Regions from separate parts of the Bradyrhizobium sp. LB11.1 genome, predicted to be linked through region 4. Evidence: predicted binding sites of a transcription regulator. Region 4 holds the regulator's gene; each other region holds the start of a gene.
The links. Region 4 encodes HrcA, which represses chaperone genes, less so after heat shock. Its sites were predicted from a motif close to GTTAGCACTCNCNNNNNGNGAGTGCTAAC; they were not measured.

Region 1 (3,551 bases), on a different contig from region 4:
TGGCCTCCGGTTGAATCGGAAAGCGGACGGGCAGGGTCGGCAAAAAAGAAGGCCGCCCGGAGGCGGCCTTCGCGACACTGTCCGGTGAGGATGGGCTTAGAAGCCGCCCATGCCGCCGCCGGCCGGCATGGCGGGCGGAGCGTCCTTCTTCGGCGCTTCGGCGACCATCGCCTCGGTGGTGACCAGCAGGCCGGCCACGGACGAGGCGTCCTGGAGCGCGGTGCGCACCACCTTGGCGGGATCGATGATGCCCTTCTCGACCATATCGACATAGTCCTCGTTCTGGGCGTCGAAGCCGAAGGTCTCGGACTTGTTCTCGAGGATCTTGCCGACCACGATCGAGCCTTCCACGCCGGCATTCTCCGCGATCTGGCGGATCGGAGCTTCCAGCGCCTTCAGCACGATGTTGATGCCGGCCTGCACGTCGGCATTGGCGTTGGTGAGACGGCCGACCGCCTTCTTGGCGCGGAGCAGCGCGACGCCGCCGCCGGGGACGATGCCTTCCTGCACCGCGGCGCGGGTGGCGTTGAGCGCGTCCTCGACGCGGTCCTTCTTCTCCTTGACCTCGATCTCGGTCGCGCCGCCGACGCGGATCACCGCGACCCCGCCGGCGAGCTTGGCCAGACGCTCCTGGAGCTTCTCACGGTCGTAGTCCGAGGTGGTCTCCTCGATCTGGGCCTTGATCTGGCCGACGCGGGCTTCGATCTCCGGCTTCTTGCCGGCGCCCTTGACGATCGTGGTGTTCTCCTTGTCGATCACCACCTTGCTCGCGCGTCCCAGCATCTTCACCGTGACGTTCTCGAGCTTCATGCCGAGGTCTTCGGAGATCAGCTGGCCACCGGTCAGGATCGCGAGGTCCTCCAGCATGGCCTTGCGGCGATCGCCGAAGCCTGGCGCCTTGACGGCGGCGACCTTGAGGCCGCCGCGCAGGCGGTTGACGACCAGGGTCGCCAGCGCCTCGCCCTCGACGTCCTCGGCGATGATGACGAGCGGCTTGCCCGACTGCACCACGGCTTCCAGCACCGGCAGCATGGCCTGCAGGCCGGACAGCTTCTTCTCGTGCAGGAGGATGTAGGCGTCCTCGAGCTCGGCGGTCATCTTATCGGGGTTGGTGACGAAGTAGGGGCTGAGATAGCCGCGGTCGAACTTCATGCCCTCGACGATCTCGACCTCGGTCTCCATCGACTTGTTTTCCTCGACGGTAATGACACCCTCGTTGCCGACCTTCTGCATCGCCTGGGCGATCATCTTGCCGATGGCGGCGTCGCCATTGGACGAGATGGTGCCGACCTGGGCGACCTCGGAGGAGGCGGCGACCGGCTTGGCGCGCTTTTCGATGTCCTTGGTCACCGCTGCAACCGCGGTGTCGATGCCGCGCTTGAGGTCCATCGGGTTCATGCCGGCGGCAACCGCCTTGGCGCCTTCGCGCACGATGGCCTGGGCCAGCACGGTCGCGGTGGTGGTGCCGTCGCCGGCGAGGTCGTTGGTCTTGGAGGCGACCTCACGCAGCATCTGGGCGCCCATGTTCTCGAACTTGTCGTCGAGCTCGATCTCCTTGGCGACGGTGACGCCGTCCTTGGTGATGCGGGGTGCGCCGAACGACTTCTCGATGAGGACGTTGCGGCCCTTCGGGCCGAGGGTCACCTTGACGGCGTTGGCGAGAATGTCGACGCCGCGCAGCATGCGATCGCGCGCGTCTCCGGAAAACTTGACGTCCTTGGCAGCCATGGTCTGCAATCCCTGTTATGTCGTGATGTGTCGTGTCTGGTGATGTCCAGCGGAATGATGGATGCCCGGACCTGATGATCCGGGCATGGTATTCAGTGGCCGTTCAGGCGTCCGGCCTTAGGCGATGACGCCCATGATGTCCGACTCCTTCATGATTAGGAGGTCTTCGTTGTCGATCTTGACCTCGGTACCCGACCATTTGCCGAACAGCACGACGTCGCCGACCTTGAGGTCGATCGGGGTCAGCTTGCCGGCCTCGTCGCGGCCGCCGGGGCCGACGGCGACAACCTCGCCCTGGGACGGCTTTTCCTTGGCGCTGTCCGGAATGATAATGCCGCCCTTGGACTTTTCCTCGGCGTCGATACGTTTGACCACGACACGGTCATGCAGCGGACGAAATTTGGACTTAGCCATGACGTTTCCCTTTGGAGGCTCGCTGTTCCGAAAGCAGCGGAGGTGGGGTGGGGACGGCGCTGCGTCCACCCTCTTCCCGAGGATCGAACGGCGCCCTTAGCAATCGGTCTTTTCGAGTGCTAATAGTGCGCAGGGGATATGGCTTGGCTGCGATCCTGTCAAGCAAAGGTGGTTAAGCGATTGGTGAGGCGGATATAGCATGGTGGCACTAGAAACTCGTTCGGAGCGCCGGCGTATATTAAGACGTCATTGCTCCGGCAGCGGTTTTGCGCTTGGCTGCTTGAGGGGTGCGGCCGTGGTCTTGCTCGGGGGAATGTTATGATCAGTTCAGCTCACGCACGCACGGTTGCCAATCTGGCAGCGGCCACTTGCCTGGCGCTGCTGCTCGGTGCCTGCGGTGGCGGCATGAGCCTGCCGTCCTTCTCTTCGTCCCAGCCGGCGCCCGAGGCCGAGCCCGGCACGGCGCCCGAAATGCCGGCGTCGATCCGCGCCGACGAGATCGTCGGCCGCTGGGGCCTCGCCTCGTTCCAGAACCCGGCCGACCGCGCCCGCACCGAGGCGGCTGCGCGGGCCCAGTGCAAGAATCCCTATGTGATCGGCGCCGGAACGTCCGGCGGCGTGGTCATGCATCTCGCCGACCAGGCGACGCCGCAGGAACTGCGGCTGAAGGGCTCGCCGGGCGGCAAGAATTATATCGGCCCCTCCGGCCCGACGCCGGGCGAGCAGGACCGCGAGATCGTCTCCTTCGACGGCCGCGTCATGATCACCCGCTTCGTCGACAAGGACGCCGCCACCCGCTACGGCAACATGGTCTACGTCCGTTGCGCGCCGAGGGCGTGAGGCAGGCCCGGACCTAACCATTCGTCATTGCTTCGCTTCGCGCGCAATGACGACAAACAAAAGAACGCCGGCTCTCGCCGGCGTTTTGTTTTTTCTCTCTGTCTTGCCCGCTCAGTCGAACAGGGCGTCGATGTCGTCCTGCGAGGCGTGGCCGACGTCGCCGGCGAGCTTCGGGCCGTTGAGAAGCTTGTCGTCCTCGCTGCGGCCGTCGACCTGCGGCTGGACGTGGGACTTGATCGCGTCGACGCCACCCCAGATGTCCATCATCGCATTGATATGCTGCTCGATGAACTTCATCGTGGTCATGACCTTGCTGATGCGCTGGCCGGTCAGGTCCTGGAAGTTGCAGGCTTCGAAGATCGAGATGACGCGTTCCTGGATGTCGTCGGCGAGACGCTTCTGCTGGTCGATCGAATCGACCTTGCCGAGCGCCGATGCCGACTGGTCGATCGACTCGGCCGCTTCGAGAATTTGCTGGGTCGCCTGCTCCGTGCCGCCGACGACCGCGCCGAGCTCGCCATTGACCTTGGCCATCTCCGCGCCGTCAAAGCTCTTGCCGTGCAGCGTCG
Region 2 (3,551 bases), on a different contig from region 4:
GCCGGTCTGAGAGTCGAAGCCGTAGGAATACTGCTCCTTTTCCAGGATCTTGCCGACGATCACCGAGCCGTCTTCGCCAGCGTTGATCGCGATCTGGCGGGCCGGCGCGGATAGCGCCTTGCGCACGATCTCGACGCCGGTCTTCTGGTCGTCGTTCTTGGTGCGCAGGCCCTTGAGATGCTCGGAGGCGCGCAACAACGCGACGCCGCCGCCCGGCACGATACCTTCCTCAACCGCCGCACGGGTCGCATGCATCGCGTCATCAACGCGATCCTTGCGCTCCCTCACCTCGACTTCGGTCGCGCCGCCGACGCGGATCACCGCGACGCCGCCCGCGAGCTTGGCCAGACGCTCCTGCAGCTTCTCACGGTCGTAGTCCGAGGTGGTCTCCTCGATCTGCGCCTTAATCTGGGCCACGCGTGCCTCGATGTCAGCCTTCTTGCCGGCACCGCTGACGATGGTGGTGTTCTCCTTGTCGATCATCACCCTCTTGGCTCGGCCGAGCATGGCAAGCGTGACGTTCTCCATCTTGATGCCGAGATCTTCCGAGATTGCTTGACCGCCGGTCAGCACTGCGATGTCCTGCAGCATGGCCTTGCGGCGATCGCCGAAGCCCGGAGCCTTGACGGCGGCAACCTTGAGGCCACCGCGCAGACGGTTGACGACGAGGGTGGCGAGCGCCTCGCCTTCGACGTCTTCCGCGATAATTACAAGCGGCTTGCCGCTCTGCACCACGGCTTCAAGCAAGGGAAGCAATTCATTCAACTGAGACAGCTTCTTTTCATTGATGAGGACGTAGGCATCTTCCATTTCAACGCGCATCTTGTCGGCGTTGGTGACAAAGTATGGCGAGATGTAACCGCGGTCGAACTGCATGCCTTCGACGACCTCGAGTTCGGTCTCGAGCGACTTCGCTTCCTCGACCGTGATCACGCCCTCGTTGCCGACCTTCTTCATGGCGTCGGAGAGGAACTTGCCGATCTCGGCGTCGCCGTTGGCCGAGATGGTGCCGACCTGCGCGATCTCGTCGTTCGAGGTGACCTTCTTGGAGTTCTTGACGAGGTCGGCGACCACGGCTTCAACCGCCAGATCGATACCGCGCTTCAGGTCCATCGGGTTCATGCCGGCGGCAACCGACTTGGCGCCTTCACGGACGATCGCAGCCGCGAGCACGGTTGCGGTGGTGGTGCCATCGCCGGCCGCATCGGCGGACTTGGAGGCGACTTCGCGCACCATCTGCGCGCCCATGTTCTCGAACTTGTCGTCGAGCTCGATCTCCTTGGCGACGGTGACGCCGTCCTTGGTGATGCGGGGAGCGCCGAACGACTTGTCGAGCACGACGTTGCGGCCCTTGGGGCCGAGCGTCACCTTGACGGCGTTGTTGAGGATGTCGACACCGCGCAGCATGCGATCGCGGGCATCGACGCCGAATTTGACTTCTTTGGCTGACATAATGGTCTCCGTTTTCAACATCCCAAGACCCCGCGACTGGGCGAGTTCTTGAGGGATGAGATTTGAACTTGCGAGCCTCATCCTTCGAGACGCCGGCTCATCAGGATGAGGAAAGCTGACTGCCGCTTACGCGGCTTTCTTCTTGGCGGCAGGCAGATCGGTGAGAACGCCCATAATGTCGCTTTCCTTCATGATCAATAAATCCTGACCATCGAGCTTGACCTCAGTGCCTGACCACTTGCCGAACAGCACACGATCGCCAACCTTGAGATCGATCGGTATCAGCTTGCCGGCTTCGTCGCGGCCGCCTGGGCCGACCGCGGTGATCTCGCCCTGTGAAGGTTTTTCCTTGGCGCTGTCCGGAATGATGATGCCGCCGGTGGTCTTCTCTTCGGCGTCGATACGCTTGACCACAATGCGGTCGTGCAGCGGACGAAATTTCATGGCGTCCTCCTGGGTTTGGTTTTTGTGTGAAATTGGCACTCAAGGTTGGCGAGTGCTAGACACGTTGCACATAAGCCCGCGTTGCGCAGGCACAAGGCCTCATGACCGGCCCCTACGTGACTTTCCGTGAATTTGGGAATGTTGCGATGGTCCGCTCACCTCGCGCAATGGGCTGACAGCCACGTTTCGCAAGCTTTCCGACGCGGTACACAGTCAGTGACTATTCAATACGTTGGCCCGCACGCCAGCCCATTTCCCAGAAGTCGGCCTCGAGCCGGGTGGCTTCCTTGAAGATCGCGATCAGCTCTGCCTCGCGGGCCGGGGTGACGTAGAGATCCGCGAGACCCTCCAGGTGGGCCTGCGCTTTCGCCGCGACCTCCTGGTATGGTGCGCCGGCATACTCGGCGATCCAAACGCCATATGGGTTCGTTGCAGCGTGCGCATCGGGTCGCGAGGCGAGCCGCCTCGCGATCTCCGCGTAGCCGATCACGCAGGGGGCAAGCGCCACCTTGAGTGCCAGCAGATCGCCGCGCATTCCCGCGTCGAGTACGTAGCGTGTATAGGCCAGCATCTCGACCGCCGGAGGGGTTTGTTCAAGGTCGCTGGGCGATAAGCCCCAGCCAGCGCAGAGCTTCACATGCATGTTCATCTCGACGTCGAGGATGGCCGAGATGCCGGCCGCCGCTTCACGCATGTCGGCGAGCTTGGGCGATTTATAGACGGAGAGCGCGTAGGCACGAGCAAACTCGATGAGGAACAGGTAGTCCTGAACGAGGTAGTGACGAAACGCCGCTTCGGCGAGCGAACCGTCTGCCAACCCGTTCGTGAAGGGATGCTCGGTGTAGGCCCGCCACTCGGCGGATGCATCTGTCTTCAGACGCTCGAAGAAACTCATGATCTTTCGCCGGGTTTGCTTCTCAATGAGTGGCTTTGGCTCGCCACCATAGCACGTCGCAAACCGGGTGGACCTTGACCTTGTCCGCCTCAATCACCAGTGCCGGGATTTGGTGAGAAGTATCGGAGTTTGTCCGGCTTCCCCTCCCACTCCTTAGAGTCGGGCGGGGGCGCCTTTTTGATCGTGATATTTGGCCAGATTTTCGCGTATTCCGCATTCAGCGACAGCCATTTCTCAAGCCCCGGCTCGGTGTCGGCTTTGATCGCGTCGTACGGGCATTCCGGCTCGCAGACTCCGCAATCGATGCATTCGTCCGGGTGGATGACGAGCATGTTCTCACCCTCGTAGAAGCAGTCCACGGGACACACGTCGACGCAGTCCATGCTTTTGCAGCGAATACAGCTCTCGTTGACGACGAAGGTCAAGTAAGCGTCCCTTCAGCAGAGCGCAGTGTGAACTCATTCATGGTGTCCGTCCGTCCTCGCGGTGCTCGTTCGTTGGTTGAAAATGGATGCACAGAAGACCTACGTCCTCTGGCTCAATCGGAACACCGAGGAGCAGGCATTCAGCAGCCGAGGAGCTCGCGCTCGGCGGGTTGCCGCACATCTCTGCGCCGAAATGCGCGCAGTCCGGGCAAACACCGATCCGCCGATGCGCACCACTCGTAGCTAGAGTGGACAGCACTTGGTGCAGAGCGCGACGCATCGCAGTTCGCTGCGGCGCATCGAGCGAATCCACGGCGCGCACCAGAACTTCGAAC
Region 3 (3,551 bases), on a different contig from region 4:
ATGTTCGTAAGCGCGGCGGATGATGCTGTTCGTCACGCCGAGATAGAGCGTGCCGTATTTCTTGCTGGCGAGAAGGTAGACGTAATAGGCCATGAGCAAGTGGTGAAATGGATTCCGGGCTCGGCGCTTTGCGCCGCCCCGAAATGACGAAGCGAGGATGCCATCTCTGCATGTATCTGTAAAAATGTCTCGCGGTGAGGCAGGCAAGTGGGCGGGCCACTGTGTCACTCTCTGTCATTCCGGGGCGCGCGAAGCGCGAGCCCGGAATCCATTGGTCCACACGCTCGGCTCGTACTCATGAGTATGCTCTGGATAGGCCAGGAGCAAACGGTGGAATGGATTCCGGGCTCGCGCCCAAGGGGCGCGCCCCGGAATGACGGGGATAGAGTCAGGCTCCCAAAACAAAAACCCCGGCATCGCTGCCGGGGTTTTGCATTTCGTTGTTTGCCTGACTGGCTGGATCAGAAGTCCATGCCGCCCATGCCGCCGCCCGGGGGCATCGCCGGACCGGCGCCGCCCTTCTTGGGCAGCTCGGCGACCATGGCTTCCGTGGTGATCAGGAGCGCGGCAACCGAAGCTGCGTTCTGGATCGCGGTACGGACCACCTTGGTCGGGTCGATGATGCCCTTGGTGACGAGATTGACGTACTCGCCGGTCTGGGAGTCGAAGCCGTAAGCGTAGGTCTTGTTCTCCAGGATCTTGCCGACGATCACCGAGCCGTCTTCACCGGCGTTGATCGCGATCTGGCGAGCGGGAGCCGAGAGCGCCTTGCGCACGATCTCGACGCCGGTCTTCTGGTCGTCGTTCTTGGTGCGCAGGCCCTTGAGCTGCTCGGAAGCACGAAGCAGGGCGACGCCGCCGCCCGGGACGATGCCTTCCTCGACAGCCGCGCGGGTCGCATGCATCGCGTCATCGACGCGATCCTTGCGCTCCTTCACCTCGACCTCGGTCGCGCCGCCGACGCGGATCACCGCGACGCCGCCAGCGAGCTTGGCGAGACGCTCCTGGAGCTTCTCACGGTCGTAGTCCGAGGTGGTTTCCTCGATCTGCGCCTTGATCTGAGCCACGCGCGCCTCGATGTCGGCCTTCTTGCCGGCGCCGTTGACGATCGTGGTGTTCTCCTTGTCGATCATCACCTTCTTGGCGCGACCGAGCATGGCGAGCGTGACGTTCTCGAGCTTGATGCCGAGATCTTCCGAGATCGCCTGGCCGCCGGTCAGGATCGCGATGTCCTGCAGCATGGCCTTGCGGCGATCGCCGAAGCCCGGAGCCTTGACGGCAGCGACCTTCAGGCCGCCACGGAGGCGGTTCACGACCAGGGTCGCGAGGGCTTCACCTTCGACGTCTTCGGCGACGATGATCAGCGGCTTGCCGGTCTGCACCACGGCCTCGAGCAGCGGGAGCAGCTCGTTCAGCGAGGAGAGCTTCTTCTCGTTGATGAGGATGTAGGCATCGTCCATCTCAACGCGCATCTTGTCGGCGTTGGTGACGAAGTAGGGCGAGATGTAGCCGCGGTCGAACTGCATGCCCTCGACGACGTCCAGCTCGGTCTCGAGCGACTTGGCTTCCTCGACGGTGATGACGCCCTCGTTGCCGACCTTCTTCATGGCGTCGGAGAGGAACTTGCCGATTTCGGCATCGCCGTTGGCGGAGATGGTGCCGACCTGGGCGATCTCGTCGTTCGAGGTGACCTTCTTGGAGTTCTTGACGAGGTCCGCAACCACGGCTTCAACCGCGAGATCGATACCGCGCTTGAGGTCCATCGGGTTCATGCCGGCGGCAACCGACTTGGCGCCTTCGCGCACGATCGCCTGGGCCAGCACGGTGGCGGTGGTGGTGCCGTCGCCGGCCGCGTCAGCGGACTTGGAGGCGACTTCGCGCACCATCTGCGCGCCCATGTTCTCGAACTTGTCCTCGAGCTCGATCTCCTTGGCGACGGTGACGCCGTCCTTGGTGATGCGGGGAGCGCCGAACGACTTGTCGAGCACGACGTTGCGGCCCTTCGGGCCGAGCGTGACCTTCACCGCGTTGGCGAGAATGTCGACGCCGCGCAGCATCTTGTCGCGCGCATCAACCGAGAATTTGACTTCTTTGGCTGCCATGTGGATTTTTTCCTTGAGGGTTTGACTGGAGGGAGAGAGGGGCTGTTAGGCCGCCTTCTTCTTGGAAGCGGGGACGTCGAGAACGCCCATGATGTCGCTTTCCTTCATGATCAGCAGATCGACGTTGTCGATCTTGACCTCGGTGCCGGACCACTTGCCGAACAGCACGCGGTCGCCGACCTTCAGGTCGATCGGGATCAGCTTGCCGGCCTCGTCGCGGCCACCCGGGCCAACGGCGACGACTTCACCCTGGGAGGGCTTTTCCTTGGCAGTGTCGGGGATGATGATGCCGCCGGCGGTCTTCTCTTCTGCGTCGATACGCTTGACCACGACGCGGTCGTGAAGCGGACGGAATTTCATGCAGCTCTCCTAAGCAGTTGCTCAGATTGATGTTTTATGGATGTTAGCAATCAGTGCCCGCGAGTGCTAATGCGGGTGAAGCTCAAATAGGACAGGATTTTTGCGGGAGCAAGGGCTTCTAGCAGAAAAATTGGCGCTCTGAAGGCCTGCCTGCCAGAATCCTTTACCATCCTTAACCAGCGATCGGGGCCGTATTAGCACGGAGCCGTCTCTGCTGCTAACGCATTGAATTTCAACAGCTTGTTAAACTTTTGGGCTTGAGATGGATTGTCAGTTTGCGTCACATTTGTCTCATGTGAGCGCGTCTCCACCGGGTGGCTCTTAGAAGCGTACCGGCAAGCCACCCCCTGAATGCGCTCCTGCAAAGGAGGTTGGCATGGTCTCGCGGGTTGGGGTTGTCTCCGATGACTTCCGGAAACAGGTGCTGGGTTACGGGCTGACGACGGCGGAAATTCTCTACCGGATGCCGGATCATCGCTCGCTGCTCCAGACCTATGTCTGGCAGAACTACGACATGTTTCCGAAATTCCCGGCGCTGACCGATTTTCTGGCGTTCTGGCAGGAGAAGCTCGACGGCCCGTTGCATTCGGTGACGGTCGCGCATTCCAAGCTGATCAAGCCGGCCGAGCTCCGCGCCGTGGACGGCGTGTTCCGATTGAATTGAGATAGAGCACCGGTGCCGTACAAGGGTGGGCAAAGGCGCGCACGCGCCGTGCCCACCATCTCTCCGCGATCGCATCTGGCAATGGTGGGCACGCTTCGCTTTGCCCACCCTACGGCATCTCGTTTCTGTGCTAGCCTCTTGCCATAACAACAGGGAGGTCGCTCATGGCCAAAAAAACAAAATCGCGCAGCGCAACCCAGACCGCGGTGAAGAAGCGGAGCGGCGCCAAGTCCGCCGCGCGTTCCTCTGCACGCAAGGCGGTGAAGGCGAAGGCGCGCACGACGACCGCAAAGTCATCCGTCAAGACACCCGCCCGCCCGAAGCAACGCATCGCCATCAGCCATCACCGCGAGGAAGACTTTAAGGCCGACGGCCTGCGCGCCTACGCCAAGTATCGCGACCTCGGCATCGCCGCTGCAAGCCAC
Region 4 (3,551 bases):
CGACGATGGTGCGCAACGAGCGGCCGATCAGGCGCTGGATCTCGACAGTGCGGCCGCTCTGCTTGCCGGCGGAGGCTTCGCGGCGGGTGCGTTCGGAGGTCGCGCGCGGCAGCATGCCGTATTCGGCGGTGACCCAGCCGCGGCCCTGGCCCTTCAGCCAAGGCGGCAGGCGGTCCTCCAGCGTGGCGGTGACCAACACATGGGTGTCGCCGAATTTCACGAGACAGGAGCCTTCCGCGTATTTGACCACGCCGCGCTCCAGCGTCACGGGGCGCAATTCGTCGGGCGCACGGTGGCTTGGCCGCATGGGAAATCCTCCAAAACTCTCGAAAAAGGGCTATTCGCCGAGCTTGTAGGTGGGGCGAGGGTATGCGGCAAGGCCTTATTCACCCCTTGATTCACGACCCGCAAACGCCATGCTTGTCAGAACGGTCCCGGATGGACAAATTACAAGCATCCGAGAGGAGTTACCGTCTGTGGCCCATCACGATCCGATCCATCTGATCGCGCCGCGCGCAGGCCTCGCCCAGCTCAACGAGCGTTCCCGCGACATCTTTCGTCAAATTGTCGAAAGCTATCTCGCGACCGGTGAGCCCGTGGGCTCGCGCAACATCTCGCGGCTGATCGCAATGCCGCTGTCGCCGGCCTCGGTCCGCAATGTCATGGCCGATCTGGAACAGCTCGGCCTGATCTACGCCCCGCATACGTCCGCGGGTCGGCTGCCAACGGAACTCGGACTGCGTTTCTTCGTCGACGCGCTGATGCAGGTCGGAGATCTCACTGACGCCGAGCGGCAGTCGATCCAGAGCCAGCTCACCTCTGTCGGCCAGGCGCACTCGGTGGAGGCGGCGCTGGATCAGGCCTTGACGCGACTGTCCGGTCTCACGCGGGCCGCCGCGGTGGTGCTGACGCCAAAGTCCAATGCGCGACTGAAGCACATCGAGTTCGTCCGGCTGGAACCGGAGAAGGCGCTGGTGATCCTGGTCGGCGAAGACGGCCAGGTTGAAAACCGCGTGCTGACGCTGCCGCCGGGGGTTCCCTCCTCGGCGATCACCGAAGCCGGCAATTTCCTCAACGCCAGGATTCGCGGCCGGACGCTGGCCGAGGCACGGCTCGAGCTGGAAACCGCGCTCGGACAGGCTCGCGCCGAGCTCGATCAATTGACGCAGAAGGTGATCTCGGCCGGGATCGCGAGCTGGTCTGGCGGCGAAAACGAGGACCGCCAGCTCATCGTCCGCGGCCACGCCAATCTGCTCGAGGACTTGCACGCGCTGGAGGATCTCGAGCGGGTGCGCCTGTTGTTCGAGGACCTCGAGACCAAGCGCGGGGTGATCGACCTGTTGGGGCGCGCCGAAACCGCCGAAGGCGTGCGGATTTTTATCGGTTCGGAGAACAAGCTGTTTTCCCTGTCGGGCTCCTCCACCATCATCTCGCCCTATCGGGATGCCGCCGGCCACATCGTCGGTGTTTTGGGCGTCATCGGGCCGACGCGGCTGAATTATGCCCGCGTGATCCCGACCGTGGACTACGCCGCCCGCATCGTCAGCCGCCTTCTGGGGGGCTGACCGGCATTTGGGCTGATCACGGGCGCTTGATTTTCGGCGCCCGAAGCACGATATCCGGGCCAGCAAAATCCCTTGAGACCAGTTCGAGAAGAGAGCCGATGACCGATCGAGACCGGCAACCCGAAGACACGACTGCAGCGACCGGCGAGCCCGTGGTGTCAAAACCCTACATCATGCCCGACGATCCCGAGCCCGGTTCGGTGGAATTGTTGCAGAAGGAAGCCGCCGAGGCGCACGACCGCATGCTGCGGACGCTGGCGGAGATGGAAAATCTGCGCAAGCGCACCGCCAGGGAGGTCGCCGACTCCAAGCTCTACGGCGTCACCGGCTTTGCCCGCGACGTGCTCGACATCGCCGACAATCTCCAGCGCGCGCTCGATGCCGTTCCCGTCGAAGCCCGTGCCGCGGCCGATCCCGGCCTGACCTCGCTGATCGAGGGCGTCGAGCTCACCGAGCGCTCGCTGCTCAACGCGCTGGAAAAGCACGGCGTCAAGAAGTTCGATCCGCAGGGCCAGAAGTTCGACCCGAACTTCCAGCAGGCGATGTACGAGGTGCCGGATGCTTCGGTGCCCGCAGGCACTGTCGTGCAGGTCATGCAAGCCGGCTACACCATCGGCGAGCGCGTGCTGCGCCCGGCGCTGGTCGGCGTTGCCAAGGGTGGCGCAAAGCCCGCGCCCGCCGCGAACAGCAACGAAGCGAACTGAGCGGCATGAACCTCATCCCGAGGAGCGCGCTCGCGCGCGCCTCGGTCTGGCAGGTGAGCGCGCCTTACGCGCCCGCGGCGATATCCGCGGACTGAATCCGCTTCACGCCAGCCTTGGCCATATCGGCCCAGGCCTTTGCGAGTGAACCCTGATTGTCGATGCCGCGACAGGCGTCTTCCACGACGTAGACTTCAAAGCCCGCCTTGCGCGCATCGAGCGCGGTCCAGGCGACGCAGAAATCCGTGGCGAGACCGGCAACGAAGACGCGCTTGATCTTGCGACCCCTGAGATAGCCGGCAAGTCCGGTCGAGGTCTTGCCGTCGGCTTCGAGGAACGCCGAATAGCTGTCGACGTCCTTGTGAAAGCCCTTGCGGATGATGAGCTCGGCCTGCGGGATCGAGAGGTCCTTCGATAGCGAGGCGCCATCGGTGCCCTGGACGCAATGGTCGGGCCACAGCACCTGCTTGCCGTAGGGCAGATCGATGGTCTCGAACGGCTTCTTGCCGGAATGCACCGATGCGAACGAGATGTGGCCGGCCGTGTGCCAGTCCTGCGTCATCACCACGTTCGAGAACGCTTTCGCGATTCTGTTGATGACGGGCACGACCTGTTCGCCTTCCTTCACCGCGAGGCTGCCGCCCGGCAGGAAGCAATTCTGCACGTCGATTACGAGCAGCGCGGATGAATCATCCGGCTTGATCGAAGCCGCCGCAAACAACCGGGTGGGAGCAAGGCTCGCAAGCGCCGTGGTCCCAAGCGCCGCCAAAATCCGTCGCCGATTGAGCATCGTCCGCCTCCCCTTGGGATGATCCAATGGAGGGCAGCCTAATTCCGTTCGTGTACGACCAGAAGCCCGAAAATGCAGCCGGCCCTGGTGAGCGCTTGGGCTATCAGCCCCAGATTCTAACCCTTGGGCTGGATGCCGTCGCGCACGGCGCGGAAGCGGGTGAAGGCGTCCGACCACTGGTCGCGCGGAGCGCTGGCGATGATGCGCAGCGAGGCACTGGCGCCGCTGAAGCGGATCCATTGCACCACGGTCACCGGGGTCTTGTCCTTGCCGCTGACGCCGTCGATCCGGGTCTCAAAGCCCGGCTGGCCGTTGATGCGGATCGGCTCGGACATGGTGACGCGGGACTCGCGCAGGCCGGGGATCTGCAGCGCCGCCTCCTGGGCGAAGCGGGCGCGGTCGTCAGTCTGCTGCGGGGTGGCACCGATCAGGCCGAGGATCAGGAACGGCTTCGACTCATATCCGGAGCTCTCATTGCCGTCGGCCAGGATGATG

Region 1: a site for HrcA is predicted at 2,238-2,266, ahead of ABIA96_RS03950 (co-chaperone GroES). Genes of this name have one in related genera too.
Region 2: a site for HrcA is predicted at 1,928-1,956, ahead of ABIA96_RS34405 (co-chaperone GroES). Genes of this name have one in related genera too.
Region 3: a site for HrcA is predicted at 2,505-2,533, ahead of ABIA96_RS26550 (co-chaperone GroES). Genes of this name have one in related genera too.

Annotation. Positions count from the first base shown of each region.
Region 1 is NZ_JBEPTH010000002.1:11,524-15,074, reverse strand. It holds gene groL (chaperonin GroEL) at 97-1,728, opposite strand; gene ABIA96_RS03950 (co-chaperone GroES) at 1,846-2,142, opposite strand; gene ABIA96_RS03945 (hypothetical protein) at 2,461-2,982, shown strand; gene ABIA96_RS03940 (protein phosphatase CheZ) at 3,094-3,551, opposite strand, start outside.
Region 2 is NZ_JBEPTH010000024.1:26,569-30,119, reverse strand. It holds gene groL (chaperonin GroEL) at 1-1,452, opposite strand, end outside; gene ABIA96_RS34405 (co-chaperone GroES) at 1,579-1,896, opposite strand; gene tenA (thiaminase II) at 2,117-2,791, opposite strand; gene fdxA (ferredoxin FdxA) at 2,881-3,216, opposite strand; gene ABIA96_RS34390 (MarR family winged helix-turn-helix transcriptional regulator) at 3,254-3,551, opposite strand, start outside.
Region 3 is NZ_JBEPTH010000011.1:170,851-174,401, forward strand. It holds gene ABIA96_RS26540 (GIY-YIG nuclease family protein) at 1-93, opposite strand, end outside; gene groL (chaperonin GroEL) at 462-2,102, opposite strand; gene ABIA96_RS26550 (co-chaperone GroES) at 2,148-2,462, opposite strand; gene ABIA96_RS26555 (usg protein) at 2,839-3,126, shown strand; gene ABIA96_RS26560 (cupin domain-containing protein) at 3,291-3,551, shown strand, end outside.
Region 4 is NZ_JBEPTH010000008.1:258,012-261,562, forward strand. It holds gene rph (ribonuclease PH) at 1-307, opposite strand, end outside; gene hrcA (heat-inducible transcriptional repressor HrcA) at 477-1,565, shown strand; gene grpE (nucleotide exchange factor GrpE) at 1,664-2,269, shown strand; gene pncA (bifunctional nicotinamidase/pyrazinamidase) at 2,334-3,056, opposite strand; gene ABIA96_RS22415 (hypothetical protein) at 3,173-3,551, opposite strand, start outside.